DNA from 2 places in the Paenibacillus sp. MMS20-IR301 genome. Region 2 is predicted to be linked to the other one. Evidence: predicted binding sites of a transcription regulator. Region 2 holds the regulator's gene; the other holds the start of a gene.
What was found. Region 2 encodes Rex, which represses fermentation and respiration genes when NADH is low (regulators of the CRP and FNR family bind a similar motif). Its sites were predicted from a motif close to TTGTGAAATATTTCACAA; they were not measured.
Positions count from the first base shown of each region.

Region 1: the regulator Rex is predicted to act here: its motif matches at 1,488-1,505, upstream of pflB (formate C-acetyltransferase).

Region 1 covers NZ_CP135275.1:807,906-811,337, forward strand. The annotation lists gene adhE (bifunctional acetaldehyde-CoA/alcohol dehydrogenase) at 1-1,332, shown strand, start outside; gene pflB (formate C-acetyltransferase) at 1,596-3,432, shown strand, end outside.
Region 2 covers NZ_CP135275.1:1,040,627-1,044,058, forward strand. The annotation lists gene dinG (ATP-dependent DNA helicase DinG) at 1-1,157, shown strand, start outside; gene LOS79_RS04460 (redox-sensing transcriptional repressor Rex) at 1,530-2,183, shown strand; gene LOS79_RS04465 (amidohydrolase) at 2,170-3,432, shown strand, end outside.

The DNA.
Region 1 (3,432 bases), 230 kb from region 2:
GGATCTTACGGACGTAACTCGGTATCGCAGAACGTGACTGCCATCAATCTGATCAACGTGAAAAGGGTGAATCGTCGTACAGTGAATATGCAATGGTTTAAAGTACCTGACAAGATTTATTTCGAAAAGGGATCCACTCAGTACCTGGCCAAAATGCCTGATATCACTCGCGTAGCGATTATCACTGACCCTATGATGGTTAAACTGGGCTATGTTGAAAGAGTTGAGCACTATCTGCGTCAACGCCAGACTCCTGTAGCGATCGAAGTGTTCTCGGAAGTTGAACCGGATCCTTCGACTACTACAGTAGAAAAAGGTACAGCCATGATGAACAGATTCCAGCCGGACTGCATCATCGCACTGGGCGGCGGTTCCCCGATGGACGCTGCAAAAGGAATGTGGTTGTTCTATGAACATCCGGATGCTGACTTCAATGGTCTGAAACAGAAATTCATGGATATCCGCAAACGCGTATACAAATTCCCTAAGCTCGGCAATAAAGCCAAATTCGTTGCGATTCCGACAACTTCCGGTACAGGTTCCGAAGTAACTTCATTCGCAGTAATTACTGATAAGACAACAGGGAACAATACTAAGTATCCGCTGGCTGATTATGAGCTGACTCCGGATGTTGCAATCATCGATCCTGAGTTTGTATACAGCTTGCCAAGAACTGCAGTTGCCGATACAGGTATGGACGTATTGACTCACGCGATTGAAGCTTATGTTTCGGTTATGGCTAGTGACTACTCCGATGGTCTGGCAATCAAAGCCATTCAGCTGGTATTCCAGTGGCTGGAGAAATCCGCACTGACCGGCGACAAGCTGGCACGCGAGAAAATGCACAATGCTTCGACACTGGCTGGTATGGCTTTCGCTAACGCCTTCCTGGGTATCAACCACAGCTTGGCGCACAAGTGGGGCGGCCAGTACCACACCGCACACGGCCGTACCAACGCCATCCTGATGCCGCATGTCATCCGTTACAATGCCAAGAAACCTACGAAGTTCGCTTCGTTCCCTAAATACTCGCACTTCGTAGCTGACGAGCGTTATGCCGAAATCGCCCGCATTCTGGGACTGCCGGCCCGCACTACAGAAGAAGGCGTAACAAGCCTGATCAATGCGATCCGTGAAATGAACAAAAAGCTCGGTATCGAAGAATCGTTCTCGGCGCTTGGTTTCGATCCTAAGGACTTCGAATCCCGTGTTGATTACCTGGCTGACCGTGCATTTGAAGACCAATGTACAACTGCCAACCCTAAATTGCCGCTGGTATCCGAGCTTGCTGATGTATACCGCAATGCATTCTACGGCAAATTCGACAACTAACATCTGATTGTTTGGCAAAGAATGAGTTTATAGGTTAATATGGAACTGGATGGAAGTGACAAATATCACCGAAAGAGTGATATTTGTCACAGTCCTTTTTCAGAAAATAAACTAAAATGTTTATATAAAGAACGATCCCAGTTATGAAATCGCGATTGTGAATTTTATAACAACCAATATAACAATGGGATCACGAGACACGGGATCAACCTTCAAGCCCGCGATCTCTACAAATATGATAAATATAAATGGAGGGATTTAGCATGTCGGTGATTGAAAAAGATGTACAAGAAGTAAAGTCGGGTTGGAGAAGTTTTGTTAAAGGCAAATGGTCCAAAAAAGTTGACGTTAACGAGTTTATCGGTAAGAACATTAAGCCTTATGAAGGAAACGAAGATTTCCTCGTAGGTCCAACAAGCAATACAACTGAACTTTGGAAGATTATTTCCCAGCTCAGCAAGGAAGAAAGAGAAAAAGGCGGCGTATGGGATGTTTCCCTGGATACTGTCTCTACTATTACTTCCCACAAACCAGGTTACATTGACAAGGACAAGGAACAAATTGTCGGCGTTCAGACTGACGCGCCTTTCAGACGTTCCATTCAACCTTTCGGCGGTATTAAGATGATGATCGATGCTACTAAGGCTTATGGCTTCGAGCTTCCGCAAAACATCGTCGACATGTTCACGAACATCCGCAAAACGCATAACCAAGGCGTATTTGATGCATATACACCAGACATGAGAGCTGTGCGTAAATCCGGCGTAATTACAGGTCTTCCTGATGCTTACGGCCGCGGACGCATCATCGGCGACTATCGCCGTGTTGCTCTGTACGGTATTGATTTCCTGATCAAAGATAAGAAACAGCAACTGACCGAGCTTGAAGTGGATTCCATGACAGAAGATGTAATCCGTTTGCGTGAAGAGCTGTCCGAGCAGATCCGTGCCCTGGGCGAACTGAAGCAAATGGCTGCTGAACATGGTATGGATATTTCCAAACCGGCCAATAACTTCAAAGAAGCTACCCAATGGGTATACTTCGGTTATCTGGCAGCAGTTAAAGAACAGAACGGTGCGGCAATGTCCCTGGGCCGCGTATCCTCCTTCCTTGACATCTATGCACAACGTGACTTTGAAGAAGGTACCCTGACTGAAGAGCAAGCACAAGAAATTGTTGACCATTTCGTAATGAAACTGCGTATCGTGAAATTTCTGCGTACGCCTGACTATAACGATCTGTTCTCCGGCGACCCTACTTGGGTTACTGAATCCATCGGCGGTATGGCTGAAGACGGAACAACCCGGGTAACTAAGAACAGCTTCCGGTTCCTGCACACCCTGTACAACCTGGGACCTGCACCAGAACCAAACTTGACTGTACTTTGGTCTGAGAAGCTTCCTGAAGGCTTCAAGAAATTTTGTGCCAAAGTTTCTATCGAAACCAGCGCTATCCAATATGAGAACGATGATGTAATGCGTCCATACTGGGGTGAAGATTACGCGATTGCCTGCTGCGTATCCCCAATGCGTATCGGTAAACAAATGCAGTTCTTTGGCGCTCGTGCCAACCTGGCAAAAGCTCTGCTCTATGCAATCAACGGTGGTAAAGATGAGAAATCCGGCGCTCAGGTAGGTCCTGAATATCCGGCGATCACTTCCGAATATCTTGATTACAACGAAGTAATGAAACGCTTCAAACCAATGATGGAATGGCTGGCTAAGACTTACGTTAACACGCTGAACATCATTCACTATATGCATGACAAGTATTCTTATGAACGTATCGAAATGGCGCTGCATGACCGCGACATTCTGCGCACGATGGCTTGCGGTATCGCTGGTCTGTCCGTTGCAGCTGACTCGCTGAGCGCAATTAAATACGCTAAGGTTAAACCGATCCGCAACGAAGAAGGAATTGCGATTGACTTCGAAACCGAAGGTGAATTCCCTTGCTACGGTAACAACGACGACGCTGTCGACAGCATCGCGGTTGAATTGGTTGAAACCTTCATGACAATGATCCGCAAGAACAAAACTTACCGTGATGCGGTTCCGACTCAATCGGTACTGACTATCACTTCTAACGTGGTATACGGTA
Region 2 (3,432 bases):
TTGCGCGCCTGCTGCCCGGAAAGAAGCCAAAGGAGTGGGAAGAACTGGCTGCGCTGGAGAATACGCTTCATCTCAGCCTGAGCGATATTATCCGTAAGGGTGATAAAATGCTCAGCGAGATGCGGGATACGGACAGCCAGTCGTCTTCAGACAGCCTTGTGACTGACATCGGCGGACTGTTCAAGGACCTTGCATCCATCCGGGAGCAGATCCGGTTCTTCATGACGCTGAACGATGAGAATATTGTGTATTGGCTGGAGGGAAGCGGCAATTACCGCGGCAAGTCACTGCAGATGTACGCTGTTCCGGTCGATGTCAGCACACAGCTCAGAGAGCTGTTCTTCGACAAGAAGAAGAGTATTATTCTGACTTCCGCCACTTTGTCGGTGGACAAATCCTTCCAGTTCATGATTGATAATCTGGGTCTGGGCGGAGCTGCAGAAGAAGGACGGCTGATGACTTCGCTGCTGCCGTCTCCGTTCAACTACCGGGAGCAGGCGCTGCTGGTCATCCCCCGTGACTTCCCAAGCGTGAAGGGCAGCATCGGGGATGCCCGGTTCGTTGATACGCTGGTACGTTCACTCGCAGAAGCGGCTATAGCCACGCGCGGGCGGATGCTGGTGCTGTTCACATCATACAAAATGCTGCGGCAGGTGTATGATCCGCTTAAGGAAGCCCTGGCAATGCAGGATATCTCAGTGCTTGGACAAGGGGTGGAGGGCGGTAGCCGGAGCAAGCTGATCCGCCGTTTCCAGGACAGCCCGGCTGCGGTGCTGCTGGGTACGAGCAGCTTCTGGGAAGGGGTAGACATTCCCGGAGATGCACTGACCTGTCTCGCTATCGTCAGACTGCCGTTTCAGCCGCCGAACCATCCGCTCGCCGAAGCGAAGTCGGAGCTGCTGCAGGCCCAAAAGAAAAATCCGTTTATGAAGCTGTCTGTTCCGCAGGCGGTCATCCGGTTCAAGCAGGGCTTTGGACGGCTGGTCCGCACCGCACAAGACCGCGGCATTGTTATTGTATATGATACCAGGGTCATTGAAGCTTATTACGGGAAATACTTCCTGTATTCACTGCCCGGTCCGAAGATGGAGCATATGCTGACTGAGCAGATGGTTCCGCGGATTGCAGAGTGGCTTGATGAAGGCGGGGTTTCATAAACGGCTGCCGGTTGATATTATTAATAGATCCTAATTTACCCGAAGACCCGGTCGCTGCTGCTGACCAGATGCCGCGGCAGCGGAGCAGGGTTTCTATAACTAACGAAAAGCAAAAAGGATCGAAGGGGAAATTTGGAACTGTAGGAGCGATAGCGATCGCCTTTGCCACCGGATTTATACCGCTAAAAGTGGTATTAATTAAGAAATTTTGGGGCAACAGCGGCCGGAAGTCCAAATGTTCACCGCAGTGACAATTCAGCTTTAAGTTCAACTTTTTTAATGCTATCAAACTAAGACTATGCTTACGAAGCAAGTTTTGCACGAAGTTAATAAATGAAGCGTTTGCTTACAAAACTTTTAGGAGGAGAAAACATGAAATCGGATAAAATATCGGAGGCCGTCGTGCGCAGGCTCCCAGTGTACCTGCGTTTCCTGAACGATCTCCAAAAACGTGAAATCTCTACAGTTTCTTCTCAGGAGCTGGGACAAAAGCTTGATCTGAACCCTGCCCAGATCCGCAAGGACCTGGCTTATTTCGGGGATTTCGGCAGAAAGGGCATCGGTTATGATGTCTCTTATCTCATAGAGAAAATCCGCCACATTCTGAAGCTGGACCAGCAAATTAATGTAGCGCTGGTAGGAGCCGGTAATCTCGGCCATGCCTTGTCCAATTACAATGCCTATCTGAAGGATACGATGAAGATCACGGCTATTTTTGATGCTTACGAGCCTAAAGTAGGCCAGCAGATCAACTCTCTGACCGTACAGCCGATGAATGAGCTTGGTGATACAATCCGCGCGCAGGGCATTCGTATCGGGATCATTACCGTACCGGACAGCGAAGCCCAGAATGTAGCGGATATCCTGGTGGATTCAGGGATTGAGGCTATTCTGAACTTTGCCCCGGTCATTCTGAAGACGCCGGCGAACATCCGGATTCACGCTGCCGACTTCACTACCGATCTGCAGAGTCTGGCTTATTATTTGCATGATGGAAAGGAAGAAGTGGCAGATGAGCAGCAATAAAACTGTTATTGAGAATGGCCGTTTCCTCGTTCCGGGCAGTGACCAGCCGGTGCTGAGCGGTTATATGACTATAGAAAATGATCTGATTACGTACATAGGTGAAGCTAAGCCTGTAACGGGTGAGGATTTCCAGGTCATCGACGGCAGCCGTCTGCTGTTCATGCCGGGTCTCATTAATACACACGGCCATGCAGCCATGTCGCTGCTCCGCGGGTATGGTGATGATATGGTCCTTCAAGCCTGGCTGCAGGAAAAAATGTGGCCGATGGAAGAGAAATTCACCGGTGATGATGTGTATTGGGGAACTTCGCTGTCCGTGCTGGAGATGCTGAAGAGCGGCACTACCACCTTCCTCGATATGTACGACCACATGGACCGGGTAGCGGAGGTTACGGAGCAGTCCGGAATCCGCGGCGTGCTGATGCGCGGCGTTATCGGCCTGTGTCCCGAAGAGGTGCAGAACCACAAGCTGGCGGAAGCGGTTGCTTTTGCCCGGAACTGGCATGGCAAGGCAGACGGCAGAATTACCTCGATGATCTCGCCGCATGCGCCTTACACCTGCCCTCCTGAGTTCTTCATGAGGTTTGTACAGGCTGCCCATGATCTGGACCTGCCGATGCATACGCATATGTCCGAAACCCTGCGTGAGGTAGAACAGAACGCGGCTGATTACGGACTCCGTCCGGTTGCACACCTTGAGAAGCTGGGCATGTTCACGCGTCCGTCCCTGGTTGCCCACGGTGTTCATCTGAATGATGAGGAGATCGGAATTCTTGCCCGCCATAATGTCGGCGTATCGCATAATCCCTGCAGCAACCTGAAGCTGGCCAGCGGCGTAGCCCGTGTTCCGGATTTGCTGAGAGCCGGTGTTAAGGTGTCACTCGGCACAGACGGTGCAGCCAGCAACAACAACCTGGATATGTTTGAGGAGATGCGGATGGCCGCGCTGATTCACAAGGGTGTGAGCGGTGATCCGACGGCCGTACCGGCACCGCAGGCGCTGCTGATGGCGACAGAATACGGGGCGCAGTCTATTTTCCTGAATAATATCGGGCGTCTTGCTGCGGGGATGAAGGCCGATTTCATCGCGATTGATATCGATCAGCCGCATTTGCTGCCGCACACGGATCTCTTGTCACATGCCGTATATTCAGCCAGCGGCAAGGATGTCGAGCATGTATGGGTGAACGGCAAGCAGGTTGTGAAGCACAAGCAGTGCCTTACCCTGGACGAAGAGGCTATCCGCCGT